One region of the Solibacillus sp. FSL R7-0668 genome, then DNA from elsewhere that is predicted to be linked to it. Evidence: riboswitches for the same ligand, from Rfam matches in the RefSeq annotation. Region 1 holds a riboswitch; each other region holds the start of a gene.

Region 1 (10,455 bases):
TCGAAAATGACTGCGAATAAAAGCAAAGATTATTTGAAAAGCTGGGCCTATCGCAAAGTGCAGCTGACTGAAAAAATCTTTTCGAAAAATTATAAAGCACCAAAGGACAAACTAGTAGAGCAAGAGGAATTAAATGCCCTTGATCAAGCGATTTTAAATTTACCATTAAAGCAGCGCGAGGCGATTGTGTACTATTATTTAGAAAGCTTGTCCGTGAAGGAAATAGCAGAGCTGCTCGAACGTCCCGAAAGCACGATTAAATCAAGGTTAAAAAGTGGTAAGGAGCTATTAAAGAATCAGCTACAACAGCAAGAATGGGAGGTGCTACTAGATGTCGAACTACCGTTTAACACCACTGCGCGATACAGCGAAAAATAAGGAGCGGATTATCGAAAAAACACGTGGGAATATGGAGCCGCAAGCCATGAAAACGAGCAAGAAAAAACGCCTAGTAGTACCTATTCTAGTGGCTGCATGTGTACTCATTTTGTCGCTATTTTTAGCCGGCCCGTATGTGTATCAAGCCTTTTTTATGCAGCAAAAGTTTACAGTGGAGAAGGTGGTATTCCCGCAATCCGCATATGATGCGTTATACCATGCTGTTTATATCGATGCAACGAATGAATTTGTCTATAAAAAAGAGGATGGTTTTTATTCCTTTGATGTTGCTAAAAAGCAGGAAACCTTATTAGTGGCGGGTTCTAAGATGAGCTATGGCTATGCAGCATCTGAAAAATGGATTGTATGGAGCGCAGCGGTAAATAATGAGGAAAAACTCCATGTATTTAACCGTTTAACGAATGAGGTAAAAGTAATAGAGACAGATTATTTTTTTGATGTACATTTACAGGGCGATGAAATCATTTATTTAGCATTGAAGCCAATTGATGGTTCAAGATCAGAAGTGAGTTATCAAAAATATAATATCCTAACAGAACAATCAACAATAATTCAGGAAATCGAAGTAACAAGTACTGGTACTATGTCCAATGTGGATGGAAACTATATGACCATTTCTAATCAAATCGAAATGGATGATGAAGAGAAAACCATTATTTCTGTTCATGACTTACAGCAATTAACAAATGTAGGGACATATAATATCCCATATGATACTGTGCAAGACATTTCACTCCATGATAAAAAAATATATGCTTATGTATGGCATAGTAATGTTGAGCAACCGGGTGAAATTGGTGTACTGGACCTCGAAACGAATCGATTTACGACGCTAAAAACATCAGTTAAAGTAGGTGATTTCGCAACAGACGGTCAGCATTTTGCAGTAGCTGTACAAAAAGGGGATAGCAATTCCGTGCAGCTATTTGAAGAGGAAGAGGGGCGGTTAAAGCGCATTTCTTCGTTACCAACAATTAAGGAGCGCCTTGTGTCACCACGTTTTACAGAGGATGGCACGCTGGTTGTTACGAGTGAGGGACCGGACCGCCCGATTTATTTGATTCGCTTTAAATAATGAGATCCCTGCGATGATTTCTAGTTATCATCGTAGGGATTTTTCGATACTTTTTAGAGGAATACAATAATTTTGGTAGCGATTACAAAAGGATAAATCCTATCTTTTGACGCATAGTAACAAGAGGTTTACAATTAAACTATATTATTTAAGGGAGGCGTTTCTTTTATGGGACGTTTAGAAAATAAAGTCGCAATTATTACAGGTTCAGCGAACGGAATCGGGAAAGCAATCGCAACGAAATATGCTGCAGAAGGGGCAAAAGTTGTCATTGCCGATTTCAATGAAGAGGCATTAAATGCAACAGTTGAAGCATTCAAAGCAGATGGGAAAGAAGCATTTGGCGTAAAAGTGAACGTCGCAGTTGAAGAAGATGTACAACGTATGGTAGAAGAAACGGTTGCTCACTTTGGACAAGTCGATATTCTAGTAAACTGTGCTGGTGTATTAGACAAAATGCAAGCAGCGCATAATGTGGAAGATGCCATTTGGAATCGCGTAATGGATATTAACGTAGGTGGCGTGATGCGCGGTATGCGTAAAGTATTACCATATTTCCAAGAGCAAAAAAGTGGCGTTATCGTTAACTTATCTTCCATCTCAGGTTTAATGGGTGGTCGTGGTGGTTTCACTTATACTGCGGCAAAACATGCAGTATCAGGAATGACGAAAAACGTAGGCTCTCACTACGGCCCACTTGGAATTCGTTGTAATGCCATCGCCCCAGCACAAGTGGATACAGGTATGACACAATCAATTGAAGGCTATGATATGTTTGGTCTAGGACAGGCATCACGTGGAGTAAAAGGCATTATGCACCGCGTTGCACAGCCAGAAGAAATTGCAAACATCGCCCTATTTTTAGCAAGTGATGAATCATCGTATATTAATGGTGTTGTTTTAGCTGCAGATGGCGGCTGGAGCGCTTATTAATCCAACGTATATAATAGTAAAAGAAGCTCCCAACTGAGGGGGCTTTTTTTATTGGCGTTGAAAAGCGAGATATAGCGCAATATGTCGCAAAATGTTTCACGTGAAAAACGTTCTTTTTTGACAAAATATAAGCTATAAAATAATAATACGCTATAAAACATATGTATCTTTACAATTAATCTATTATTTTATAATAAATGGTATATATTTAATGTAGTGATAGAAAAAATAGTAAGACATATTGTCGAAAATAAAAGAACGAGGTGGAGAGATGATTAAAAAAATAATGATGCAAATGCTTGTAATAACCCTTATTCTTACAAGTGCTGCTTCAATCAGTCAGGCCAAAACCTTTAAAGATGTGCCCGACGATTCCAAATTACATGAAGAATTAATGGTTTTAAGCGATTATGGTGCCATTACATTAACACCAGATAAGCCCCTTCGAGTAAATGATGCCATTACGCGCTATGAAATGGCTGAATTTTTAGTACGCACACTGCAATTAGAGCCAGATTTCAGTAGTATTCCTACATTTTTAGATGTTAAGGCAGATGATAAAAGAATGCCTGTCATTGCGGCCATTTCTCAGGCAAAAATTATGAACGGCTATGATGGAAAGTTTAATCCAGATGTTACGGTAACACGTGCGCAAGCGGTAAAACTTTTGGCACAAGTTTATGGTTTAACTGGGGAAGCATCACAAGCATATACAGATATTCCAAAAAATCATCCTGCTTATTTTGCCGTGCAAGCTTTTATTGCCAATCAAATTATTATACCAGCGAAAAATGAAAAATTTAAACCGAATGCAATGATGACACGTGGACAGTTTGCTTCGTACTTAGCCCGAATTATGGAACCTTTTATACGCATAACGGAACCAGAACAGCCTGTATTTGAGAGCTGTGCAGTTGATACAGGGAAAAAACGCTATGTAGTCGATGTAGCCGTAACAAACTTATGGCATAATTCCAATCAGGCTCGTCAAGTGGACTACCCTTCAACGAAAAATCCAGTAGAAATGCAAAAATGGATTTCTTCAATGTCATTGTCACAAAAGAAATGGTTAGTAGGGAAAACTGATACACAAGCATTATATGGTGATGAAGTATCGCTTCTAGAGACAAAAGGAAATTGGCAACGTATTGCGGCAAAAGATCAATATGTGCCTTATTTAAAAGCCGGCTATCCGGGTTGGGTTCCCGTGTCACATGTGGCGGCAACGACAAAAAATTATGATGACTGTGCAAAAGCTATTATCACAGCAAAGAAAACGACATTATTAGACGAAGAAACACAAAAGTCGTTTTTAGATATTAGCTATGCCACGATATTACCAATCATCGACGAAGATGCGAAGTTCTTCTACGTAGAAACGCCAAGTGATGGGATCAAGCTATTAAAGAAAAGTGATGCCAAATCTTATCAAAACTATAGTGATCTACCAAAGCCAACTGCCGATACGATTATTAAAGAGGCTAAACGCTTTTTAGATTTACCTTATTTATGGGCAGGGACGTCCTCTTGGGGCTATGACTGCTCAGGCATTTTATACGGTGTGTTCCGAACACATGGTATTATGATTCCACGTGATTCGTTTTATCAGGCGACAGGCGGAAAAGCAGTCGCTAAGAAGGATTTAAAGCCTGGGGACCTTGTTTTTTTCGCTTATAATGGAGGAAAAGGGAAAGTGTATCATGTAGGGCTTTATCTTGGTAATGGAAAAATGCTGCATGCGCCACATTATGCATCTAAAGTAAAAATTGAATCGATGAATCAAGGTACGTATAAAAAGAATTACTCAGGTGCACGTCGTTATTTATAGTAGAAACGTTATTTCCGTGTCATTCACATACGAAAAACATCAACTCACGCTAAATTCATGTGAGTTGATGTTTTTTTCGTTATGTGTTTTTTTGCTCTAATGCTTTCTGATGGGCAACCTTAGCTTCCTCTATAAGGGAAGGGTTTTGTAAAAATGTGTGACCTGTTTGTGCAAGAGCAATGGCACCTGTAATAAGTGCTTGGTAACCTTGCTCAGAATTTGCTGCTTCACGGAATTCATTTGTATGTGCAACTAAATCATTCGGTCCGATTTTAATATAGCCGTGAGAAGTAGGGACTTCATAGCTAATATTTCCAGCATCTGTTGAGCCAGGTGAACGGTGACCGCGTGGATGAACGTCTTCTCCAAGTGCTGCTAGCTTTTCGGCTAAAATACGATCGGTTACTTCGTTGACAACAAGGTCTTTTACTTCGTTTTGGAAGCGTTCAATTTTCACTGTAGCCCCAGTTGCAAGTGCCGCACCCTCTGCAATTTTTCGGATTTTATTTGAAACTTCCACTGTTTTTGGCCAAGAAGTTGCACGAATGTAAAAGCGAGCTGATGCATATTCGGGTACGATATTCGGTGCATCTCCGCCATGTGTAATAATCCCATGAATGCGCACATCCGATGGTACATGCTGGCGTAGTGCGTTAATGCCATTAAATAATTGAATAACGGCGTCTAGTGCATTAATGCCTTTATCAGGTGAAGCCGATGCATGCGCTGCTTGTCCGTAAAAATGAAAGTCAAGAGGATCAACGGCAAGCGATTCATTTGTCACACCTGTTTTTCCAGAAGGGTGTAGCATGAAGGCTAAATCAACATCCTTTAAGTATCCGTGGCGTACAAAGCTGCCTTTCGCACTACCATTAGGACCGCCTTCTTCTGCAGGTGTCCCTAGTACGACAACCTTACCACCAGTTGTTGCAAGTGTATCAGCCAATGCGATTGCAGCAGCAACACTAGTTACACCAATAATATTATGACCGCAAGCATGACCTAAACCTGGTAATGCATCATATTCCGCTAAATAAGCAATTGTAGGACCAGGTTTGCCGCTATCTTTTTGTGCATAAAAAGAAGTTTCATGACCTGCAACCGCTGTTGTTACGTCAAAGTTTGCTTCTTCAAGAAGTGTCACAAGCTGTGCACTTGCAAACACCTCCTCATTTCCGATTTCCGGTTTGGCGTGAATAGCCTTACTTATTGCAATATATTTTTCACTATTTTGCTTTACTGAATTGGCAATGATTGCTTCGTTTTCTACGGTTACTGTCATGGAAATTCCTCCTTATTATTTCGATTGTGTTTTTAAGTCCTCGAATGTTTTTTGTAGCTCTTCGTCAGATAAGATTGTCATTAACTGACCGCCATTTGTATCTTCTGCAATGGCCTTTTCAATTTCTTCTGTATGGTAAAGCTCGATAATTTTTTGATACACTTCATTGTCTTTATCTTCTGCACGGGCAGCGATGATATTGACATATGGATAGACGCTTTCATCTTCGGCTAATTCGCGGTAAATTGGGTCTTCGCCTGGATTTAAGCCGGCTTGACCAGCAATACCGTTGTTAATGATGGCAGCTACGACATCAGGTAGTACTTGGGGTGTTTGTTGTGCTGTCATTGGGATAATGTCCAAGTTCAATTTGTTTGCTGTAATTTTCGTTGGATCACCGAATAGTCCAAAGTCATCTGCAAGTTCAATGAAGCCTGCTGATTCTAATAAACGTAATGCACGCGCTTGGTTTGATGGATCGTCTGGAATGGCAATTTTGTCGCCTTTTTTAATTTCCTTAATGTCTGTAATTTTTTCAGAGTATAAGCCAAGTGGCGCAAATACTGTAGAGCCAAGAGGAATTAATTCATTGCCGCTTTCGTTTACATAGCTTGCAAGGAATGAAATATGTTGGAATGCATTTAAATCAATTTCCCCTTGTGCTAATGCGTTATTAGGTAATGTGTAATCAGCGAACTCGACAAGCTCGATGTCAATGCCTTCTTTTTCTAATTTTTCTTCTAAAATGGGCCATTGTGCACCATCTGCACCGTTTACCCCGATTTTTATCACTTCGTTGTCATCCCCGCAAGCTGCTAATGCAAACACGGATAAAGCTGTAATCGCTGTTAATAAGATTTTTTTCATAATGATTGGACTCCTATCGTCTTAAAATTTTCTTTGCTAATGTATTGCCAAGCCATTGCGCCAGTTGAACTAAAACAATTAATATGACGACTGTGACGATCATGACACTACCATCAAATCGTTGGTAGCCATATGTGATGGCGATATGACCTAAACCACCGCCGCCAACTGTTCCTGCAATAGCTGAGAAATCGATTAAACTAATTGTGACAAATGTAAGCCCTAAAATAAGCGGCCCTAATGCTTCTGGTATTAATACGGTAAAGATAATTTGCAGTGGGCTAGCACCCATTGCTTTTGCTGCTTCAATTACACCGGGATCAATGCTAATTAAATTTGTTTCTACAATGCGGGCGATTCCGAACGCGGCAGCAATAGTCATTGGGAAGACGGCTGCACTAGTCCCAATTGTCGTCCCCATAACAATTCGTGTAAGTGGGGAAATGGCGACTAAGAAAATTAAAAAGGGTATCGGTCGCACAATATTGATTAACAGATTGAGTAAGTTAAATGTCAGCTTACTCTCTAGAATATTGTTTTCGCGTGTTACGAATAAGAGAATTCCTATCGAAATACCAAGAATTGAGCCGAAACCAAGCGTTAAAATAACCATATAAAGCGTTTCACCTGTTGCTTCTACAATCCTCGGCCAAAATGTATTCCAATCAACTTTCATGTAATTGTACCTCCTCGATTTCAACTTGCTGTGAAAGCTCGTCGATTACTTTTTTAACTTGCGTATCATTACCTTGGAACGAAATGAGTAAGTTACCAAACAATTTATTTTGTAACTCGCGTACCGAACCGTAAATAATATTGAATGGTACTTGATGTTTTTGCGTAATTTCGGATAGTAGAGGGTTATGTGTGAGTGACCCTTTAAATAGCACACGATATAAATGCTGACCACCAGATTGCTGCCATTCCTTTAAAATTTGCTCTGATGGGATATCCTGATGCACTGACTGAATAAAGCGTTGTGTTGTCGGGTGCTGAGGTTGTGTAAACACCTCATAAACATCGCCCTGCTCGATTACTTGTCCTTGCTCCATCACAGCGACACGGTTACAAATCGATTGAATGACATTCATTTCATGTGTAATTAATAAAACCGTAATGCCGAATTCTTCATTTACTCGTTTTAGTAGTTTTAAAATATCAGCCGTTGTTTCTGGGTCAAGTGCTGAGGTTGCTTCGTCACAGATAAGAATATCTGGATTTGTTGCAAGCGCACGAGCAATACCTACACGCTGCTTTTGCCCACCGGATAGTTGTTCAGGATAGTCACGTGCTTTTTCAGATAAGCCAACGAACTTTAAAAGCTCGGCTGTGCGACGTTCGATTTCTGCTTTTGGTGTACCTGCTAATTTCAGCGGATAGCCGATATTCCCCGCAACCGTTCTTGACGCCATTAAGTTAAAATTTTGGAAAATCATTCCAATGCGACGACGTAATTGGCGTAAGTCCTTTTGAGGGAGTGTTGCTAAATCGGTACCTTGAATTTTTACGGTGCCAGTTGAAGGCGTTTCAAGTAAATTCACCAGGCGTAATAATGTACTTTTGCCAGCACCACTAAACCCAATAATTCCAAAGATATCACCTTGGTCAATAGTTAAATTGACATCACGCACAGCATGAACTTCTCGATCCTTCGTTTTGAATATTTTTGATATATTCGAAAATTCAATCATTTTAAAACCCACCTTTACTAGAATGCTTGATGCGAAGCCTTCTTGAGACAATAAAAAAACTTTCGCATCTTGAAAATAAGATACGAAAGTTGAATAGTCATCAAAACTTTTGCTCTTATCTTCCAAGTGTATACTTGCAGGATTTGGCACAACGCTAAGACTAGCTGCTGCCGAGACTTCAAAGGGCCTGTCCCTCCATCTCTCTTGATAAGAAAATATGTAGTTGTCGTTTGCTATGAGTCTTATCATAAATCCAAGTAAACCACTTGTCAATATAAAAATTATATAATTTTTGTTTTTCTGAAAAATACGAATTGCCTACAAATGAATAGGATAAAAATTTACTTATCACTAGAGAGAAATGGGGTATCTATAATAAAATAAAGAAAATGAGTAGGAGGCGTTAAGGTGAATAGTTGGCTATTAGCTTCGGTAATCCTATTAATACTAGCAGTTGTTATACTAATCGTATGCATGATTGCAGTCATCAAGCCAATCAAAAATACAGTGACGGTTTTGCTTTCGCATGCAGATGGGATTCAAAAACAGATGAACGGCATTCAAACGCAAGCGATGCTTTTGTCAGCAACTGCCGAAAAAATGAAATACGATATTGAATACAAAAAGGAGACTGTGCAGGGCGTTGTACAATCTTTGAAAAATACGGGTGAAGTGCTAAATCAAATAAATGATTCCTCGCAGGCACTAACATCTAAAGTGATGCAAAAAGCAGCGGAGGACCCAGTACGCCAAGCGCAAGTGGAACAGTGGACAAATACCGCTATGGGTTTCTTAAAACGCAATGGATAGAAAAAAGCATACAGGATGAGGCGGCTAGTCCCGAACATCCTGTATGCTTTTGCTGTTTATAAAAGGCTTTCGATTGCTTTTTCTACATCTAACATGGAAGCATCAGGCTCAAATCGCTGAATCACCTTACCATTTTGGTCGACTAAAAACTTCGTGAAATTCCAACGAATATTGCGACCGATTAAGTAGTCCGGGTAATGCTCTTGAATGCGGTTATACAGCATTTTTTGTTGCATTGTTTGCTGTTCAAATTGAGGGCAATCGACTTCGTGCTTTAAATAATTGAATAATGCGTGTGTTTGGTTGCCATTCACTTGGACTTTATCGAAAACAGAATACGCTACACCATATTGCAGTTTGCATTGATTAGAAGTTGTTACGCCGTCCTCGGGGTTTTGGTTGCCAAACTGATCGCAAGGGAAAGCTAAAATTTCAAAGCCTTGGGGACTATACTTTTCGTAGAGCTTTTGCATATCTTCATATTGATATGTAAATTGGCATTGGCTTGCTGTGTTTGTTATTAGCATAATTTTGTTGCGGTACGTTTCCATTGATAATATGTCACCGTTTGGCTTTTGTACTAAGTAATTATAAATGCTCACTGAAATTCCTCCAATATGTATCTCATTTCCTCGTAATTATATAAAGATAACGGTTGCTTTTCCATAAAATTGATTTGTTCACACTAAAAAAGCTCGATGAAAACTGTTTCGAATTTTTTCATTGGATTTTTGTGTCGTGTCAAAAACATCAAATGAAAGCGTTTTTCTTCTGTACTACAACAGTAGATGCTCGCTCGTGGATTTTTTCTCTTGTTTCCGAATTATTCGTCTAAAAACCTAGTGTCACAAAGTGTTCAAAGAAAGCGTTTTAATTTTGAACACATTGTGAAAAGGTGAACATATTGCTTTCTTTTTAAAATAATCGGAGTAGAATAGGATTCAGATAAGGTGTTATACAACAAGTCGCATAAGTCATTGGGGAATGAACTATTTTATAATACAGCTTTATAAAAAAGGAGAAATGAAACATGTGGGTAGTAACAGTATTTAATAATCAAAATGATATTCGTATGTTCGAATACAAAACAAAAAGTGAAGCAGCAGTTCAATTAGCAAAATATACAAACGCGGTATTATCATACACAAACTAATTTTAAAAAAAGGAGAAATGAAACATGTGGGTAGTAACAGTATTCAATAATCCAAACGATATTCGTATGTTCGAATACACAACAAAAAATGAGGCGGCTAAAATGTTAGCACAATACTCAAATGCCGTATTATCATTTACAAACTAATCAATACATGAAAAGCCAAAGTCGAAAGTTAAATCGACTTTGGCTTTTTTTATTTTATCTAAAATGCCTCCATTAGGTAATAAGGATAATTTGTTAAATATTCCAAAAATTATAGAAGGAACTTGAAAATATTGGTACTATTTATGTGGGGAATCCTTAAGTATTTCATAATCATAAGGAGGAAAGTAATGTCGATAAAATCAAAAGTGTTAAGCTTCTTTGTTGTTTTCACAGTTGTGTTAATTGGAATTGTTGGCGTCATGCTAGCAA
Region 2 (10,455 bases), 690 kb from region 1:
CACTATCTCAACAACGCACAGATAAAACGGGAAGGGAATTGTCCCAGACCACCAACTCAAAACGAAGCCTACCTAAAATTTTGGGGTAGGCTTTTCGTTTTATTCCCATAAAAAAAACGAACGAAGCTACTGCATGCCTCGTTCGTCCTTTATTACGCTTGTGCGTTTAAGAATTCTTCAACTTGTGCAGGTGATTTTGCATTAGCACTATGTAAGTGAGCTAATTTTTCACCGTTTTTGAAGATTAATAATGATGGAATACCCATGACTTGATATTTCTCTGCTAAATCGGGGAAGTTATCACGGTTTAGTGAGTACCAGTCATATTGGTTGTATTCTTCAATAATTGGATCGATAAACATATCCATACGTGTGCAGTCCGGGCACCAGCCAGCGAAAAACTTCACGATAACCGCTTTGTCTGTAGTTGTTAATTCAGTAAACTGTTCAATTGTTGTAATTTCTTGCATTATATTCACGCTCCTTTATGCCATTGTACACGAAACCAGTCGATTACGAAAAGTAATTGAACTTTGAAACATAGACAAACAATCAAAAAAATTTAAGAATAATAATTTTATATAAATTTACGAGAAAATTATTGCGCAAATTGTCAAAATAATCTACACTAAGAACAGAAAAGCTGTTTGAAGTTTTTTTTTCATCTCAAAATGAATGATTGTTCATTCAAAGGAAGAAGGGGGAAGTGCTCGTGTCTTACAACATTCAAAAAGTAGCGGTTTTAGGTTCAGGGGTTATGGGTTCAGGTATTGCAGCACATTTAGCAAATATCGGTATTCCTACATTATTATTAGATATCGCACCTAACGAGCTGACGAAGGAAGAAGAGGCAAAGGGTTTAACACTTGATTCAAAGGCGGTAAAAAATCGTTTTGTAAATTCGGCTATGCAAAAATTAGTAAAGCAAAAGCCAGCACCACTTTCAGCGAAAAAAAATCTAGCCTTAATTACACCGGGGAACTTTGATGATGATTTTGACAAATTAAAAAATGTGGATTGGATCATCGAAGTTATCGTAGAAAAATTAGACATTAAAAAAGGGTTATTCGAAAAGATTGATGCCATTCGTAAACCAGGCACAATCGTTTCATCCAATACATCAGGGGTAAGCATTAACGCGATGGCAGAAGGTCGTTCGGAAGATTTCCAAGCACACTTCCTGGGCACACATTTCTTCAACCCACCACGCTATTTAAAATTATTAGAGGTTATTCCGTCAACTACGACAAAGCCAGAAGTAGTCGAGTTCATGCAAACATACGGTGAAGATGTCCTTGGTAAAGGGGTCGTAATTGCCAAAGATACACCAAACTTCATCGCCAACCGAATCGGTACGTACGGGTTAATCGTGACGATGAATGAAATGATCGCACGCAACTACTCAGTAGGTGAAGTGGATTCAGTAACAGGCCCAATTATTGGCCGTCCAAAATCGGCAACATTCCGTACGCTAGATGTAGTTGGTTTAGATACATTTGCACATGTGTCAAAAAATGTATACGACCAAACAACAGGCGCGGAACAGCAAATATTTGATGAATCACCAATCTTAAATAAGATGATTGCAAATGGTTGGTTAGGTGCGAAATCAGGTCAGGGCTTCTTCAAAAAAGAGGGCAAAAACATTTTAGAGCTAAACTTATCAACCTTTGAATACGAGCCAACGAAAAAGCTTGTAGCACCATCACTTGAAATGGCAAAGCAAGCTAAGGGCCCGGGTGGCAAATTAAAAACATTAATTTACGCAAAAGACCGTGTAGGCGAATTATTATGGCATTCATTTGCACCAACATTAATTTACTCAGCGCAGCTAATGGGTGAAATTGCAGACGATATCGTAGCCATCGATAACGCGATGAAATGGGGCTTTGGCTGGGCACAGGGTCCATTTGAAATGTGGGATGCAATCGGCGTAGAAAAGTCAGTCGAAAAAATGAAAGAAGAAGGCTATGAGATTCCTGCATTTGTTACAGGATTACTAGATAAGGGCCTTACAACCTTCTATTCAGAAATTGACGGCGACCTAGCATACTACAACGGCACTGAGTACGTAAAAGTACCGGTAAATGAAAAAGCAATTGACTTGAAGCGCTACAAGAAAAAGCATGGCGTCATTAAATCTAATTCAGGTGCAAGTCTAATTGATTTAGGGGATGGCATTGCCTTACTTGAATTCCACTCAAAATCAAATGCAATCGGCTTAGATATTATACAAATGATTAACTATGCGATTGATGAGGTAGAGAAAAACTATAAAGGGCTTGTGATTGGTAACCAAGGTAAAAACTTCTGTGTAGGAGCCAACCTTGCGATGATTTTAATGGAAGCACAAGATGATAATATTTTCGAGCTTGATTTTGTAATCAAGTCATTCCAACAAGCAATGCGACGTATTAAATATGCTGCAAAGCCAGTCGTTGCAGCCCCATTCCAAATGGCTTTAGGTGGTGGTGCAGAAGTATGTTTACCTGCTGCACATATCCAAGCATCGGCTGAAACGTATTTAGGTCTTGTTGAAGTAGGTGTTGGTTTAATCCCAGGTGGTGGCGGTAATATCGGACTTTATGAAAAGTTCATTAAAGGCTTACCAAATGGCGTTGAAGTAGACTACCAACATATCGCCAACAAAGTATTTGAAACCGTTGCGATGGCCAAAGTTTCAACATCAGGCGAGGAAGCGCGTGAAAACAACTTCCTAGACTTTGCAGATGGCGTTTCCGTAAACCCAGATCATTTAATTTATGATGCAAAACAAGCAGCGTTAGCACTAGCGGATGCAGGCTACACAGCACCTGTGAAAAAGCCTGTGAAAGTAGTCGGCGCACCAGGTTATGCAACATTATTATTAGGCGCTCAAGGAATGTTTGATTCAGGTTTCATTTCAGAGCATGATTTAAAAATTGCGAAAAAGCTTGCCTATGTAATCGCGGGTGGTAAAGTGCCATATGGAACAGAAGTAACAGAAGAATACCTATTAAACTTAGAAAAACAAGCATTCCTAGAGCTAGTTGCAGACCAAAAATCACAAATGCGTATGCAGCACATGCTAGTAAAAGGAAAGCCATTACGTAACTAATAATAGATTCATGAAACTATTACGCTAGCAAGATCATTCTTGCTAGCTCATCACAAGGGGGAAAAATCATTATGCGTGAAGCCGTTATTGTTGCAGGTGCACGAACACCAATTGGTCGAGCAAAAAAAGGAACACTTGCTAATACTCGTCCAGATGATTTTGGTGCAGTAGTAGTAAAAGAAACGTTAAAACGTGCGGGCTATGAAGGTCCGGTTGATGATTTAATTATGGGATGTGCGATGCCAGAAGCAGAGCAAGGTATGAACGTGGCACGCTTAGTGGGTGCGCTAGCAGGTCTACCAGATACAACACCAGCATTAACTGTAAACCGCTTCTGTTCATCAGGTTTACAAACAATTGCCTATGCAGCAGAGCGTATTATGCTTGGCCATGCAAAAGCAATCGTTGCAGGTGGGACAGAATCCATGAGTATGATTCCAATGACAGGAAATACGGTTCGCTTAAATCCAAAGCTAGCGGAAGAAGCGCCACAGTATTATATCGGCATGGGTCATACAGCAGAGGAAGTAGCAAATCGTTACAGCGTTAGCCGTGAAGATCAAGATGCTTTCGCAGTACGCTCACATGAATTAGCTGAAAAGGCGATTAAAGAAGGCAAATTCAAGGATGAAATCGTACCGGTAGAAGTGATTGAATACTATGTGGATGCAAATAATCAATTACAAGAAAAGAAAATCGTTTTCGATACAGATGAGGGCGTTCGTCCAGGAACATCGGTTGAAGGCTTAGCGAAATTACGCCCAGCATTCAATGTCAAAGGCTCGGTAACAGCTGGTAATGCTTCACAAACATCAGATGGCGCGGCAGCAGTACTGGTCATGGATCGTGAAGAGGCAGAAAAACAAGGCATGAAGCCACTTGCGAAATTCCTAGGCTTTGCGGTAGGCGGGGTACCACCGGAAGTAATGGGAATTGGTCCAATCGTAGCCGTACCAAAAGCGTTAGAAATCGCAGGCATTACACAGGATCAAGTTGATTTATGGGAAATTAACGAAGCATTCGCCTCACAATCGATTCAAGTTGTACGTGAGCTCGGCATCGACATCGACAAAGTAAACGTAAACGGTGGCGCAATTGCTCTTGGCCATCCACTTGGAGCTACAGGGGCTATTCTATCGATTAAGCTCATTAATGAATTAAAACGTCGTGGCGGAAAATACGGTGTCGTAACAATGTGTATCGGCGGCGGTATGGGTGCAGCAGGCGTGTTTGAAGTACTGTAAGCAGAACGAAAACTAAAGGGAAATTCATAAAGGAAACTAGGGAGGAATTCATTATGGAACAAACAACAAACATCATTAGAGGTGGCGGCTTCTTAATCGAGGACGTAGAAATCGATCGCGTTATTACACCAGAGGACTTCACTGACGAGCAAAAAATGATTGCGCAAACAACGCAAGACTATGTAAATACAGAAGTTTTACCAGTAGTTGAAAACTTAGAGCACCATGAGTTCGAGCATTCGGTACGCCTTTTAAAAACAGCGGGTGAGCTAGGCTTATTAGCAGCGGATGTACCAGAAGAATACGAGGGCTTAGGCTTAGATAAAATTTCTTCAGCATTAATCGCTGAAAAAATGTCGCCAGCGGGTGGTTTCTCGATTACGCATGGTGCACATGTTGGGATCGGTTCTTTACCAATCGTATTATTCGGGAATCATGAGCAAAAAACACAATACTTACCGAAGTTAGCGTCTGGTGAATTAATCGCTGCTTATGCATTAACAGAGCCGGGTTCAGGTTCAGATGCATTAGGTGCAAAAACAACAGCGAAGTTAAACGAAGCAGGCACACATTACATCTTAAATGGTGAAAAGCAATGGATTACAAACGCGGGCTTTGCAGATGTATTTGTTGTTTACGCGAAAATCGACGGCGATAAATTTACAGCCTTTATTGTAGAACGTGCATATGCAGGCGTTTCTGTAGGTCCAGAAGAAAAGAAAATGGGTATCAAATCATCTTCTACACGTACGTTAATTTTAGAAGATGCACAAGTACCAGTGGAAAACGTATTAGGTGAGATTGGCCGTGGTCACGTCATCGCATTCAACATCTTAAATATCGGACGCTATAAATTAGGAGTAGGTACTGTAGGTGCTTCAAAACGTGCATTTGAGCTTGCAGTTGCTTATACAAACCAACGTCAACAATTCAAAACAAAGCTGTCTGATTTCAACTTAACAAAAGAAAAAATTGCAACAATGGCGTCTCATATTTATGCATCTGAATCATTAAACTATCGTACAGTGGGTTATTTCGAGGATCGTTTAAGCCAATTATCTGAAGCAGAGCAAAAAGACGGCAAAGTAATCGCTGGTGCTATTGCAGAGTATGCAATTGAATGCTCGATCGCAAAAGTATTTGGCTCCGAAACATTAGATTATGTAGCAGATGAAGCTGTGCAATTACACGGTGGCTACGGCTTTATGGCAGAGTACGAGGTAGAGCGCATTTACCGTGACTCTCGTATTAACCGTATTTTCGAAGGCACAAACGAAATCAACCGTATGATTGTGCCGGGTACATTTATGAAAAAAGCATTAAAAGGCGAGCTACCATTATTACAAGTAGCACAAGAGCTACAAAATGAGCTATTAATGTTAATGCCAGAGGAAATCGGCACAGAAGCATTAGCACAAGAGCTATATTTAGTGAAAAACGCCAAAAAAATTGCGGTACTTGCAGCAGGTGCAGCCGCTCAGCGCTTCGGAGCAAAATTAGATGCAGAACAAGAAATCCTTGTAAACATCGCAAACATTGCAAACCAACTATACGCAATGGAATCAGCAGTAATCCGTACGCAAAAAGCGATTGCTCGTGACGGTGAAGAAAAAGCAGCGCAAAAAATTCTATACACGCAAATTTTCTGCCAAGAAGCATTTGCTGAAATCGAAAAAGAAGCAAAAGAAACATTAATCGCATCGGTTGAAGGTGATGATGCACGTATGATTCTTTCAGCATTACGTAAATTAACGCGCAACAATCCATACAACTTAATTCCGAAAAAACGCGAAGCTTCAGTAAAATTAATCGAAGCGGAAAAATACATCGTTTAATCGGTCAATATAAACAAAAACGAGATGTGGCGTCCCACATCTCGTTTTAATTTGGATAACCAGCCATGACTGCTGATAGTATTTTTTCTGGAAGGAATTTACTGATTGATGAAGAATAGATAGGTAAGGGGAAGGGGCGATAAGTATGGAAGAAATCGATATAATCAACAAAGAAGCGATTAAAGCAGATTTAGCTCTTATCAAGACCTGTTTGAGGCTAATTAATCAAACCATTGTCATCAGCAAACAAAGAGGCGAAACCTTTACAGCCACTGAAAATGAGGGATTACATAAGTTAATCAATAAAATTGACCGAGACTTAAGCAAAATTAAGAAAAATATTCAATATGAACCAATGAATACGACGAAGAGCTAACTGCTTTGAACTAATCAAAAATGTCACATAGACTTATACAGAAATTTATTAATAATGCGATCCACATAATGACTGGAAATGAGCGTTTTTCAATACAAGATTTTAAATTAAGTGTGTTTTTCTACTAAAATTCGTTCTGCTACGCTACGGGAGGCGTGGCTTCAAAGCTTTTGAATAAAAGCTTTGCGACGAAAGCGGCAGCGACAGGAGCAACCTAATTTTCCGCGCACGCTTGAGCCCCCTCCGCGTCACTATGTTATAAAGCTAAGAGTGGTTTTAATGGCAAAGGTTTTGAAAAGATTATAGTGAATCAAACGAAATAATGTTAATAAGGTCAACTTTAGCCTAAAAAGGTTTTACCATAACACAATCATAGTAGATTATTTTATTCAAAGAGATAAATTTTGAACAAAATTACCCTATTGAAACAGCACCATATTTTATCTAACACCGCCGCCTCGCGAAAGCGCTAGCGGCAGCATTGAGCGCTTTTCATTTTATTAGAATGTCATATTTTAGTTTGGCGGGCCTTGCATGCGGCATTAAAGGCAGTAGTATGGACACGTACCACGTGGCCATAATGCTGTCATGCCGTAGCCCGCCAATAAGAATGCACACTGCACTTATTTTATTCATTGTTAATGGATGTCCACTTACTATTAATCGAATTTCGCTCGATTTGTTCTTATTTTTCGATTACAATAGAAAAAATTGAACTATACTAGGGGAGCAAAAAAAATGACAATTCAATTTATTCACTATCCAAAATGTACAACGTGTAAAAAAGCACAAAAATGGTTGGATGAAAACGGTATTGCCTACGAAGCTATTCACATCGTTGAACAAACGCCTTCTAAAGAACAACTTAAGGCATATTATGAAGCGAGTGGGCTGCCATTAAAGAAATTTTTTAATACATCAGGCATGAAATACCGTGAATTAGAATTAAAAGATAAATTACCGACAATGTCAGAAGAAGAGCAATTGGCGCTTTTAGCATCAGATGGTATGTTAATTAAACGTCCGCTTGTAACAGATGGTAAAAAATTAACATTAGGATTTAAGGAGTCTGACTTCTTGGAAACTTGGAAATAAACGTTGAATGTCGTTGAATTTCCGAACGAATTATGGCAAAATGAAGTTGAATGTACTACATATTACTTGGAGGTTTTCTCATGAGCACACCAAAAGAATTACGCTATACGAAAGAGCACGAATGGGTAAAAGTTGAAGGCAATAAAGCAACAATCGGTATTACAGACTTCGCACAATCTGAATTAGGCGACATCGTTTTCGTTGAGCTACCAGAAGTAGGCGACGAAATTGCTATAGATCAACCATTCGGTAGTGTTGAATCAGTAAAAACAGTTTCTGAACTTTACGCACCTGTGTCAGGTACAGTTGTTGCAGTAAACGAAGAATTATCAGATAGCCCTGAATTCGTTAATGAATCTCCATATGGTACAGCATGGATGATCACAATTGAGCTTTCTAATGAAGCAGAAGTTGAAGCATTAATGGACGCAGACGCTTACGCTGCATTAATCGAGCAATAATATTCCAACGTCAAAACCTAATATGTTTAGGTTTTGGCGTTTTTTGGTTATAAAATGATAGGGGTGCTTTCATGAGAAAATGTATCGTAGTAGAAGGACGGGCAGATAAGCTGAGAATCCAGCCGATTTTAGCTGAGGAAGTAACGATTCTTTGCACAAATGGCACAATTAGTGAAGTCGATTTAATTGATTTATTAGAAGCATACGAGCATGATGAAATCGTGACATTTTTTGATGCAGATAAAAATGGAGAAAAATTGCGTAAGCTCATGAATCGGGCATATCCAGAAGCGCAACAATTTATTATTCCGCAACAGTATATTGAGGTTGAAAAAACTCCGACCGTTATATTACGGGATCTATTACAGCAGGCTAAATTTTTAGTAAGATAGGAATGACATGACGATGGAGCAATGGACAAGAGAGCAGTGGGAGCAAAATGTGCAACAACATGAGCAAAGTGCATTTTTTATCTATACGCCCATGTGTGGAACATGCGATGTGGCTAAAAGAATACTAAAAGTAATTGAGAAATTACTCCCAGATTTACCGATAGGAATGGCAAATATCAATTATTTAGAAGAATTAGCGTATGATTTAAAAATCGAAAGTGTTCCTTGCTTATTAGTTTCTAATAAGGGGCAAATACAGGAAAAAATCTATGCATTTCAATCCGTACCATACTTGTATGAAATATTAAAAAAATAATTGACGAACCTGTTATCGCGTGTTAAAGTAACATTCATACAAAACAAACTTAATAGCGTTACTCTTATAGAGAGAGGTGGAGGGAAGTGCCCTATGAAACCCGGCAACCAGCAATTATGCAAAGGTGCCAATTCACACAAAGTGTTAAACTTTGAAAGATGAGAGAACGGTTCAACGTATAAATTTGCGAAACCTTTCTACTTGTCGTGGTAGAAAGGTTTTTTGTTTGTTCGAAGATGCGAACAACTACAAAAGTAATTATTGAACATAACGAGTAGGTTATTTCATGTAAAGGAGTTCAAGCGATGATTGAGATACAAAACATCACGAAAGTTTACAAAACAAAGAACGGCGATTTAACCGCTGTCAATGATGTAAGCTTATCGATTCATAAAGGCGAAATATACGGTATTATCGGCTACAGTGGAGCTGGTAAAAGTACAATGATTCGCTTATTAAACGGTTTAGAAAAGCCGACAACAGGTTCGGTCATTGTTAACGGGCAGGATATTGCCAAAGCTTCAGGCAATGAATTACGTGCCGCGCGCCAAAAGATTAGTATGATTTTCCAGCACTTTAATTTACTTTGGTCACGCACAGTTGAGGAAAACATTGCGTTTCCACTTGAAATTGCAGGTGTCCCAAAAGACAAGCGTGCACAGCGCGTAGAGGAACTTATTGAGCTAGTTGGTTTAAAGGGACGCGGAAAAGCATACCCGTCACAATTATCAGGTGGTCAAAAGCAGCGTGTCGGTATTGCCCGTGCACTTGCCAATAATCCTGAAGTATTGCTTTGTGACGAAGCAACGTCAGCACTCGATCCAGAAACAACGGAATCGATTTTAGATTTATTATTAGACATTAATAAGCAAATTGGTTTAACAATCGTGCTTATTACTCATGAAATGCATGTCATTCGTAAAATTTGTAACCGTGTCGCAGTAATGGAAGCAGGGAAAGTGGTAGAGCAAGGGGATGTACTGCAAGTGTTCCAACATCCTCAAGCACCGATTACGAAAAACTTCGTATCGCAAGCGGCTGGGGAAACACAGGAAACACAAGCATCACTCGAACAAATTTTAACGAATTATCCATCAGGGAAAATCGTAAAATTAACGTTTGCAGGCGCGACAACAGAGCAGCCGGTCATTTCCCAAATTATTAAGCAATTTGATGTGATTATTAATATTGTGCATGGCAAAATTTCAACGACAACGGGTGGTTCACTGGGTACATTATTTGTCCACATTGATGGGGACAAGCAGCAAATCCAGCAGGCACTCCAATTTTTAAAACAGCATGAAATCCAAATGGAGGTGATTGAGCATGATTAATCAATTATTTCCGAATGTCGATTGGGACAAGATGCTCGAAGCCACATACGAAACCTTGTATATGACAACAATCGCAACAGCAGTTACATTCGTATTGGGTATTTTAATCGGGATTGTCCTATTTTTAACGAGTGACAATCAGCTATGGGCCAATAAAATTGTTCACTTTTTAACGGGATCAATCGTTAATATTTTCCGTTCGATTCCGTTTATTGTGCTCATCATTTTATTAATTCCATTCACAAAATTTTTACTCGGTACAATTCGTGGTGCCAATGCGGCATTACCGGCTTTAATTATTGGGG
Region 3 (10,455 bases), 770 kb from region 1:
GATTTTGCTGGCAATAAAGTTGACCCAATTCCAGTACAATTCGAGCAAATCAAAGCAAAAATGGAGAACAAATGGAAGGACGGCTTAACGATGGCTTACTTCCAAGCCTATACGAATACACATGCGCCCCTTGAAGTATTAAAGGAAAAATTCGAGGCTGCACTCGCTTGTGAAGGTGTGATGGGCATTTCAATTGCAACACGCCCTGACTGCTTACCAGACGATGTTGTCGAATATTTGGCGGAATTAAACGAACGCACCTATCTTTGGGTAGAACTCGGCTTACAAACCGTACATGAAAAAACAGCTAACTTAATTAACCGTGCCCATGATTACGAAACCTATGTGGAAGGCGTTAACAAGCTCCGCAAACATAATATCCGCATTGTGACACATATTATTAACGGCTTACCGCTTGAAGACTACGATATGATGATGGAAACGGCGCGTGAAGTGGCAAAGCTTGATGTCCAGGGCATCAAAATTCATTTATTACACTTATTAAAAGGCACACCACTCGTAAAACAATACGAAAAAGGCATGCTTGAATTCATGGAGAAGGATGCCTACATTAAACTTGTCGCAGATCAGCTAGAAATCATCCCTCCAGAAATGATTGTACATCGCATTACAGGTGATGGCCCTATCGATTTAATGATTGGCCCTATGTGGTCGGTCAACAAATGGGAAGTGCTAAACGGTATTGATGCAGAGCTGGAACGACGCGGTTCCTGGCAAGGTAAGCATTACAAAGCGGAAGTGACGAACGAATGAAGCTAGAACGTGTTATTCAATACGCACAAACACTCCTACAAATGAGCGTTGCGGAGGGAGATATTGCAGTCGATGCAACAGCTGGAAACGGGCATGATACATTATTTTTAGCAAACCTTGTTGGCGATGATGGCTTTGTGTATGCATTTGATGTGCAAAAAGAGGCCGTAGATGCGACATTGCACCGCTTACTGGATAATGCATTAGAACACCGCGCCATCGTGTTACGCGACGGGCATGAAAATGTAGCGAAATATATCAATAAGCCTGTTTCTGCTGCCATTTTTAATCTTGGCTATTTGCCCGGTAGTGACCATGAAATTATTACAAAGTCCAATACAACCATCCAGTCACTCGAAAGCCTACTTCCATTATTAAAGGTAGGCGGCATGATTGTATTAGTTGTCTATCATGGACATGAAGGCGGAAAAGAAGAGCGCGATGAAGTCATTCGCTTTGTTAGTGACCTCCCGCAAAAATACATTCACGTACTACGCTATGAATTTATCAATCAAAAAAACGACCCACCTTTTATCCTAGCAATCGAAAAAGTAAAAGAATTTAAGACAGAGAGCTAAGCCATTTCGCTCTCTGTTTTTTAGAAATGAGGGGAACTTATGCGTTTATGGCATTATGAATTGATTCCGTATTTACCAAAAAGCCAGCTCCTTGCACAGTGGCGCGAGCTCAACAGCATTTTTGCGAAAGAAGATAAGCATATACTCATTAATTATATTTACGAATACCCAAAGCATGAATTATATGTATACACAGAGCTTGTGCTGCAAGAGATGAAATTGCGCGGAATCAATATTCGAACACTCGATAAAATGGCACGCTATTTTGATGATCTTGAAATGCTTGAAACGATCACACCCTTCGCAAAGCATCATAATAAAGCCTACTTAACCATCTGCTACTATAATTTATACGAAAAATTTATTCGTGGACAAAAGGATTTCTCCCCCGAGCAATTTGCCGCACTAGATGCTTATTATAACGAAAAAGGGCAACCGAAATAATTCGGTCTGCCCTTTTTTGTGTTTATTTATTACGTGCTTCCCAAAAATCCGCATTTTTAATGCCAAGCTTTTTCGGATCGAACTCTGGGTCTTTTCCTTCTTTTTTCTGCTGCTCATAGTCTTTCAACGCCAATAATGCCGGCTTCATAATAAATAGCATCATAATGACGTTAATCCAAACCGTCAAGCCTAATCCTACGTCACCAAACGCCCAAGCTAAATCAGATGTTTTTACCGTACCGTAGAATGCAGAAGCTAATAAAATAATTTTCATTGCAAAAATGCCAATTTTTTCGGCACTGCCCTTAAACATATATGAAACATTTGTCTCTGCTATATAGTAGTAAGCCATTAATGTTGTGAATGCGAATAAGAATAATGAAATTGCCACAAATCCAGAACCGAAGTTATTTAACGCAGGGAAAGCCTCATTGACAGCTGCCTGTGTAAAGCCTGAATATGTGATTGTTTCATCCATCTTTGCCTCGATTAAGGCACCATCTTGACTACCATCATGTACGTTGTATGTGCCCATAAATAAAATCATTAATGCTGTTGCAGAACATACTAATAACGTATCAATATAAACAGATGCTGCCTGTACTAAGCCTTGCTTTGCAGGGTGAGAAACTTCTGCAGCCGCTGCTGGATGTGGTCCCGTACCTTGACCTGCTTCGTTTGAGTAGATCGCACGTTTTACACCCCAGAAAATAGCGCTACCAATCATCCCACCAAATACGGCATCCGATGCAAATGCACTACGGAAAATTAAACCTAAAACAGCAGGTACTTCAGAAATATTCATAATGATAATAATAAATGCAACTATCAAATAGGCTAATGCCATAAACGGCACTAAAATTTGCGCTACGTTGGCAATACGCTTGATTCCACCAAAAATGATAATACCAAGTAAAAGAATTGTCACTAATCCCGTAATCCAAGGGTCAATACCAAATGCATTTTGTACTGCACCTGAAATGGCATTAGCTTGTACCCCTGGCATTAATACTGCAACTGACATAATCATTGCAATCGCAAAAACAATACCTAATGCTTTGATTCCTGTTGATTTTTCGATATAAAATGCCGGACCACCACGATATTGGCCATCCTTTTTCTCTTTATAAATTTGTGCGAGTGTTGACTCCATATACGCTGTCGATGCACCGATAAACGCAGTTACCCACATCCAGAACACCGCACCAGGACCACCAAATGCAATTGCTGAAGCTGTACCGATAATATTACCTGTACCTACACGACCCGATAAGGCAATCGACAACGCTTGGAATGACGAAACCCCTGCGTCTGATTTTTGCCCTGTAAACATTAGCTTGAACATATCACCAATCAGTCGAACTTGAGCGAACTTTGTTAAAATCGAAAATAACAATCCGACAATTAAAATCCCATAAATCATTACTGGGCCCCATAAAATATTATTGGCCCATCCTACAAACTCATTAATAAAGTTCATAAAATTCCCCCTTGTTGACTTAGTGTATTATTTTATATTTTAGTATATTACAAATATTCTAAAATTTCGATATTTTTTTACAGTATATTAGAAAAGCCTAGTAAAATATCATTTTTACTAGGCTTTTCTTTATTCGATAATATATCCCAAATCACGCAAAACATTGTCTATAAAGTCGACACTATAGCGAAATACTTCCTCACGCTCCAACTCAAAGTATAGGCTATGCAAACAGCCTTTCCATTGTTTATAGTGAAATTCAGAAAGGTTCATTTGCTCGTAGGCCCATTTTTTCGTTGCTTGAACATCTGTAATTTTATCATTTTCCCCAGTCATCACTAATAGCGGGACATTTGGCAATTTAAATTCGGGATCACGAATAATTCGTGTCAGCTGCTGCCAATCCCGATACCATTTCACCGTCACTGTATTCGTTAATGGTAGAAATTCCTTCAGTTCCATTAATACATCTGTGTTTCGTGTCAGATGTTGCAATGTCAGCTCATGCTTCAACTTAACATTTGATGTAATCGCACTAAAGCTTGATAGTGCATTGGATAATTTGCCCGGTGTCAATTTTAAGTTAATCCACGGTGAAGTTAATACAACCCCAGCATAATCGAGTTTTTGCTTCCTTAATACATAAGTTGCAATTGTAGCACCTAATCCATGACCTATGACAAATAGTGGTAAATCATATTCTAATGCTATTTTAAATAATAATTTTGTATATTTATAGTATCCATCGAAATCTTCATCATGATTTCTAGCAAATTTTGCTTGCTCCCCATGCCCTGGTAAATCACCCATTACGACATGAAAGCCTGCACTCCTATATTTTTCAATTAACCATGCGTACCAGCGATGCTGCTCATATACACTATGGAGAATGACGATTACTGCTTTTGGCTGCTGTTCTGCTTCCCATTTCCACATGGTCAAACCACTCTTTCTTTCAAATTTCTATTTTCTATCATACATTGTGTAACACATAAATGCTAATTGAAAATTCCCCTCCATTTGTTACGATAATAACAGCACATACTATTTTAGATAAGAATGGAGAAGTTGCACATGATTTATCCTTACAAAGACAAGTCACCTACTATTCATCCTAGCGCGTTTATTGCGGATTACGCAACGATAACAGGTGATGTCACAATTGGTGCCGAAACAACAATATGGTTTAATACGGTCATTCGCGGAGATGTCAACAAAACGATTATCGGCGAACGCGTGAGTATTCAAGATTTATCCTGTCTTCACCAAAGCCCTGCTTATCCTTTAATTGTGGAAGACGAAGTAACTGTAGGTCATCAAGTCACATTACATAGCTGTACAATAAGAAAACGCGCACTTATCGGGATGGGTTCCATTATTTTAGACGGGGCTGAAATTGGTGAAGGAGCGTTCATAGGTGCTGGTAGCCTCGTTCCCCCCGGAAAAGTTATTCCCCCAAATTGTTTAGCGATGGGGCGTCCTGCTAAAGTGGTCCGTGAGCTTACCGAAGCAGACCGTACCGACATGGATCGAATTATCCGCGAGTATGTTGAAAAAGGGCAGTATTATAAATCCTTACAAAATAATACACGCATCTAATTGTTTATTATTAATTAATACGAGTTACAAATGTAAACGGGGTCATTATTAGCACATTACTAATAATGACCCCGTTTTAATTTTATAGGCCTGCTTTTTCTTTTAACACTTGTGCTTTGTCTGTGTTTTCCCAAGGCACATTTAAATCTGTACGACCAAAGTGACCATAAGCTGCTGTTTGCTTATAAATCGGACGACGTAGGTCTAACATTTTGATGATACCTGCTGGGCGTAAATCGAATAACTCGCGTACCCATTCTACGATTTGAGCTTCCGCAACTTTACCAGTACCAAATGTATCTACTGCAATTGAAACAGGTTGTGCAACGCCGATTGCATACGCTAATTGTACTTCCGCACGATCTGCTAAGCCTGCTGCTACGATATTTTTCGCTACATAGCGTGCTGCATAGGCTGCAGAGCGGTCTACTTTTGTTGCATCCTTACCAGAGAATGCACCACCACCATGACGTGCATAGCCACCGTAAGTGTCTACGATAATTTTACGACCAGTTAAACCAGCATCCCCTTTAGGACCACCGATTACAAATCGACCAGTTGGGTTAATGAAGTATTTTGTTGCCTCATCTAATAATTCAGCCGGAACAACTGGTGCAATAACATGCGCCTTCATGTCTGCTTGAATTTGCTCTAATGTTGCCTCTTCATCATGTTGCGTCGAAATAACGATTGTATCAACACGTACTGGGACGTTGTTTTCATCATACTCAATTGTTACTTGTGTTTTACCGTCTGGACGTAAGTAAGCAAGCTGACCTGATTTACGTACTTCCGATAAACGACGCGCTAATTTATGCGCTAATGAAATTGGCATTGGCATCAATTCTGGTGTTTCGTTACATGCATAACCGAACATTAAACCTTGGTCACCTGCACCAATTGCTTCTAACTCATCCTCTGTCATTGAACCTTCACGCGCTTCTAACGCTTGATCTACACCTTGTGCAATGTCAGGAGATTGCTCCCCTACCGCTACAAGTACTGCTAGGTTTTCAGCATCAAAGCCGTATTTCCCACGTGTGTAGCCGATTTCTGCTACCGTGTCACGGATGATCCCTTTCATATCTACATATGTAGAAGTTGTAATTTCTCCTGCTACTAATACTAATCCCGTAGTAACGGTCGTTTCACATGCTACACGTGCATTTGGATCTGCTGCTAAAATTGCATCTAAAATTGCATCTGAAATTTGGTCACAAATTTTGTCTGGATGTCCTTCCGTTACACTTTCTGATGTAAACAGTCGACGATTTGCCATGTCTATTTCCTCCTAAAAACCTTATAAGTATTTTTGACGGTACTCATTACGCCCATGTTCAGCTTCTTGCTTTATCAACACGAGTTATTCGAAAGGCATTTAAGGAAATTTCCCTTTATAAAATAAAAAAACCTTTCGCTCTGATCTGTGCATGCGTTGCACAGCGAGGAAAGGGTTACGTTCGTTCATTACCTTTCACTCTTATCGTTCAAGGAATAATCCTTGCGTCAGATTGGCACCAACGCATGTCGTGAATGTACATGCAGGTTGCCGGGTTTCATAGGGCCTGACCCTCCACCAGCTCGGGATAAGAGTATCCGTTCAATTACACATCTTACGTAAAAAAAACTTAGCTGTCAATTAATATCGACTTTATTCATACAGTTTTCAAACAGATAAAAAAACGCAAAAAAATAATTCATAATTAGTATAGATTATTACATTCAATGTGTTATACTATTTTTGAATTAACAAACAACTCCCCTACACATGGGAATACTATAACAAAGGATGGTATTTAATAGATGAATTCGGTAGAAATTGCTAACGAGCTGAAAGAACTTTTAAACGGGGATAACATTCAAACTCAATTATCAGTTCCACAATTAGTTGAAAAAGCTACATCACGTGGAGAAGCAATGTTAACTGTAGAAGGCGCATTACGTGCTGAAACAGGTAAATATACTGGTCGTTCTCCTAAAGATAAATATATGGTTGAAGAAGAATCTTCAAAAAATAAAATCGACTGGGGCAAAGTGAACCGTCCGATCTCTGCAGAAGTTTTCGATAAACTTTATGTGAAGGTAGTCGAGTACTTAAAAGAGCGCGATGAATTATTCGTATTCAACGGCTATGCAGGTGCAGATAAAGCTTCTCAATTATCTATTAAAGTAATTAATGAATACGCTTGGCATAACCTATTCTGCCATCAATTATTCATCCGTCCTACTGCAGAAGAATTAGCTACGCATCTTGCTGATTTCACAATCGTTTCTGCTCCAAACTTTAAAGCAGATCCAGAAGTAGATGGCACGGAATCTGAAACATTTATCATTACATCACTTGAAAAGAAAATCATTCTTATCGGTGGTACAGAATATGCTGGAGAAATGAAAAAATCAATCTTCGGTATCATGAACTACTTATTACCAGAACAAGATATCTTCCCAATGCACTGCTCTGCAAACGTTGGTGAAGCTGGAGATGTATCATTATTCTTCGGTTTATCAGGTACTGGTAAAACAACTTTATCAGCAGACGCTGACCGTAAATTAATCGGTGATGACGAGCATGGCTGGTCAGACAATGGCGTATTTAATATCGAGGGTGGTTGCTATGCAAAAACAGCAAACCTTTCTCCTGAAAACGAACCAGAAATTTATGCAGCTATCAAATTCGGTTCTGTATTAGAAAACGTAGTAGTAGATGCACAAACGCGTGTAAGTGATTACAATGACCTTTCATTAACTGAAAATACACGTGTAGCGTACCCAATCGACTACATCGAAAATATCGCTGTACCATCAGTGGCAGGTCACCCAAATACAATCATCTTCTTAACAGCAGATGCATTTGGTGTATTACCTCCAATCTCAAAATTAACAAAAGAGCAAGCAATGTATCACTTCTTAAGCGGCTTCACTTCGAAGTTAGCTGGTACAGAGCGCGGCGTTACAGAGCCAGAGCCAGTATTCTCTACATGCTTCGGTTCACCATTCTTACCATTACCTGCAACAGTGTATGCTGAGCAATTAGGTAAGAAAATCGACGAGCACGGTTCTCAAGTATTCTTAGTAAACACTGGTTGGACTGGTGGCGAATACGGTGTTGGTAGCCGTATGAAGCTTTCTTACACTCGTACAATGGTACGCGCAGCAATCGAAGGTAAATTAAACAATGTGGAAACAACTCAAGATACTGTCTTTGGATTAAACATCCCAGTAGCAGTTGAAGGGGTACCAACTGACGTGTTAAATCCTCGTGATGCATGGGCTGACAAAGTAGCTTACGATAAAAAAGCAGCTGAGCTTGCTGATTTATTCAAAAACAACTTCACAAAATTCGCAAATGTTGATGAAGTAATTGTGAAAAAAGGCGGTCCTTTAGCATAATTTGCTTGAAAAAGCGATACGCTGTAGTTAGCTAAAATCTATCCGACATAACGTTTAACTTGGGCGTACATGTACTTGTGCGTCCCCCTATTGAGGGTAAACATCATATAATCGCATATCATAATTGAAAAAAGGATGTTACGCATTAATTCTAATGCGTAACATCCTTTTTCGTTTTCATCCAATTACATAATTTTTCTACCGTCATCCGATTGAGCTTCGGTGGATAATGATGTTTTAAGCCAAATGAAAACCATGTTTCAACTGACTTCCCTTCATCCTTTAAATAGAGCTCCAGTTGATAGGCATGCTCAATATCCACATGCTGATCTTCTGTCCCATGAATGATTAATACAGGGGCATCGATTTGAGCAACCTCATAGAGCGGTGTCCGGTCTTCATAGTTTTCGGGTACTTTATTGGGTGTCCCCCCTACGATACGTTTTAAGCCTCGACGCATATCAACCCGCTCCCAATACGTAGCAGTCGCATCCGAAACTCCTGCCCATGTGACAAGTGATTTCACTTCATCGCTTAATATCGCAGTCCATAATGCCATTAAACCCCCGCGTGAAAAGCCATAAATATTCACTTTTTCGACATTTGCAAATTGCTTTAAGATGGCAATCGCATTCAGCGCATCGTAGCGATCATCCCCGGCAAATTCATCCTTCCCCTCACCACCACGATTTCCGCGGTAATACGGAGCAAATACAACGAATCCTTGCTGTGCAAATTGAGCGATACGAGCAGGCCTTACCATCCCGATCGATTGTAAGCCACCTCGTAAATAAAGCATCGCCTCATAGTTTCCCGCATTTACTGGCTGTGCTAATAAGCCTTTTACACGTAGTCCTTGCGACCAATACGTAATTTCATGTAAACGAACTTGCGGATTTGGTGAGGGATATTGTCGGATTGAAAAAATCTTACCATTGTCGTTCATGATTTTTCACTTCCTGTAACATTTTTTTCATCCCTGCATCACGCATATAAAAGCTTAAATTCGGCTGCTGCCAAAGCTCATCTTCCGTTAACCATAAAATTCCTTCCGTTTCATAATCACCGACAAATGGTTCGATTGTTTTAACCTTTGCGGTAAATACCGCTTTGCAAAACGGGATGTCATCATGCACAATATAATACGCAAACCATTTCTCATCTTCTATTACAACATTGGCCTCTTCATAAACCTCTCGAATCGCTGCCTGTTGCAAGGTTTCTCCTGGCTCTTGCTTACCTCCAGGAAACTCAACACCACGACGATGATGAATCGTACAAAGCCATTTTCCATCGTGTTGCACAAGCGCCAGCACATGCTTCGGCTCTACTTTAAAAGGCCCTTCATCAAAGCGCAAATCTACTTGTAACCCATTTTCATCAATAAATGTAAACATTCTCGCTCAACTCCTACAAACTAAGTGTAGCGAACGAGGGCGAATCATTCAATATGAGATATCATCTTTCTAACGAAAATAGGGAAGCTGCTCGACAAATTTTTTGGCCTCATCATCGCCAAACTCATGAACGAGTGCGTATATCTTTTGCAGACGATAATCAAGCTCATGATTTAAACGATCCATATGATAGGGGATAAACGGCATATGTGCTCGAAATGCATTTGATGCTTCTAAGCTTTGCATTTGTGTAAATAGTTTCGAAAATACTCGCGCCTTAACTGGATCCATTTGCAGCACAAATTCATACGATGATCCTGGCTGCATATTACATGTTAAATGCACGACCGATACATAGATATTTTGTTTTTGCATAGTAGTTCACCTCAACTATTAGCTTGCTTAATATCTAAAAAACTATGCAAAAAAACGACCCCAAAATCGGAGTCGTTCTCTTTTTAGTTTCCTAAATAGGCATTTAACATCCAAGCATGCTTTTCTAAGCTTTGGAATGTTGCGTTCAATAAATCTTCTGTACGATCATCACCAGCTTCACTTGCTGCTTCCATCGCTTTCTTTAAAGCCTTCATAATCGTTTGGAAGTCGGCAATTGTTGTTTCAACCATTTCTTCTGTTGACTCTTTCCCTGTCGCTTCATCGATTAATGATAATTCTAAATGCTCTTTTAACGTCGCAACTGGTTTACCACCTTTAGATAAAATGCGCTCCGCAATATCATCTAAATTAATCGTTACTTCATTATAAAGCTCTTCAAATTTCGTGTGTAATGTGA

The links. Region 1 has a riboswitch for S-adenosylmethionine ahead of MKX47_RS18525 (methionine ABC transporter ATP-binding protein). Riboswitches for the same ligand answer to the same signal wherever they lie in the genome.
Region 2: it holds a riboswitch for S-adenosylmethionine, as region 1 does, so the genes downstream of both, MKX47_RS15260 (methionine ABC transporter ATP-binding protein) here and MKX47_RS18525 (methionine ABC transporter ATP-binding protein) in region 1, are expected to answer to the same signal.
Region 3: it holds a riboswitch for S-adenosylmethionine, as region 1 does, so the genes downstream of both, metK (methionine adenosyltransferase) here and MKX47_RS18525 (methionine ABC transporter ATP-binding protein) in region 1, are expected to answer to the same signal.

What each region holds. Positions count from the first base shown of each region.
Region 1 is NZ_JBBOUU010000001.1:3,715,651-3,726,105, reverse strand. It holds gene MKX47_RS18560 (sigma-70 family RNA polymerase sigma factor) at 1-378, shown strand, start outside; gene MKX47_RS18555 (hypothetical protein) at 332-1,474, shown strand; gene MKX47_RS18550 (glucose 1-dehydrogenase) at 1,643-2,407, shown strand; gene MKX47_RS18545 (NlpC/P60 family protein) at 2,679-4,235, shown strand; gene MKX47_RS18540 (M20 family metallopeptidase) at 4,315-5,517, opposite strand; gene MKX47_RS18535 (MetQ/NlpA family ABC transporter substrate-binding protein) at 5,533-6,384, opposite strand; gene MKX47_RS18530 (methionine ABC transporter permease) at 6,398-7,060, opposite strand; gene MKX47_RS18525 (methionine ABC transporter ATP-binding protein) at 7,050-8,075, opposite strand; SAM riboswitch class I at 8,188-8,289, opposite strand; gene MKX47_RS18520 (DUF948 domain-containing protein) at 8,484-8,885, shown strand; gene MKX47_RS18515 (glutathione peroxidase) at 8,942-9,487, opposite strand; gene MKX47_RS18510 (hypothetical protein) at 9,916-10,038, shown strand; gene MKX47_RS18505 (hypothetical protein) at 10,063-10,185, shown strand; gene MKX47_RS18500 (methyl-accepting chemotaxis protein) at 10,374-10,455, shown strand, end outside.
Region 2 is NZ_JBBOUU010000001.1:3,030,343-3,040,797, reverse strand. It holds gene MKX47_RS15305 (thioredoxin family protein) at 153-470, opposite strand; gene MKX47_RS15300 (3-hydroxyacyl-CoA dehydrogenase/enoyl-CoA hydratase family protein) at 713-3,097, shown strand; gene MKX47_RS15295 (acetyl-CoA C-acetyltransferase) at 3,169-4,341, shown strand; gene MKX47_RS15290 (acyl-CoA dehydrogenase family protein) at 4,395-6,176, shown strand; gene MKX47_RS15285 (phosphoglycerate mutase) at 6,322-6,552, shown strand; gene MKX47_RS15280 (arsenate reductase family protein) at 7,291-7,647, shown strand; gene gcvH (glycine cleavage system protein GcvH) at 7,728-8,108, shown strand; gene MKX47_RS15270 (toprim domain-containing protein) at 8,180-8,500, shown strand; gene MKX47_RS15265 (thioredoxin family protein) at 8,514-8,816, shown strand; SAM riboswitch class I at 8,878-8,981, shown strand; gene MKX47_RS15260 (methionine ABC transporter ATP-binding protein) at 9,122-10,150, shown strand; gene MKX47_RS15255 (methionine ABC transporter permease) at 10,143-10,455, shown strand, end outside.
Region 3 is NZ_JBBOUU010000001.1:2,944,922-2,955,376, forward strand. It holds gene MKX47_RS14635 (TIGR01212 family radical SAM protein) at 1-774, shown strand, start outside; gene MKX47_RS14640 (class I SAM-dependent methyltransferase) at 771-1,352, shown strand; gene MKX47_RS14645 (pyrimidine dimer DNA glycosylase/endonuclease V) at 1,392-1,796, shown strand; gene MKX47_RS14650 (alanine/glycine:cation symporter family protein) at 1,819-3,276, opposite strand; gene MKX47_RS14655 (alpha/beta hydrolase) at 3,406-4,212, opposite strand; gene MKX47_RS14660 (gamma carbonic anhydrase) at 4,351-4,875, shown strand; gene metK (methionine adenosyltransferase) at 4,958-6,154, opposite strand; SAM riboswitch class I at 6,353-6,468, opposite strand; gene pckA (phosphoenolpyruvate carboxykinase (ATP)) at 6,679-8,265, shown strand; gene MKX47_RS14675 (alpha/beta hydrolase family protein) at 8,417-9,211, opposite strand; gene MKX47_RS14680 (NUDIX hydrolase) at 9,195-9,662, opposite strand; gene MKX47_RS14685 (transposase) at 9,732-10,037, opposite strand; gene MKX47_RS14690 (Dps family protein) at 10,121-10,455, opposite strand, start outside.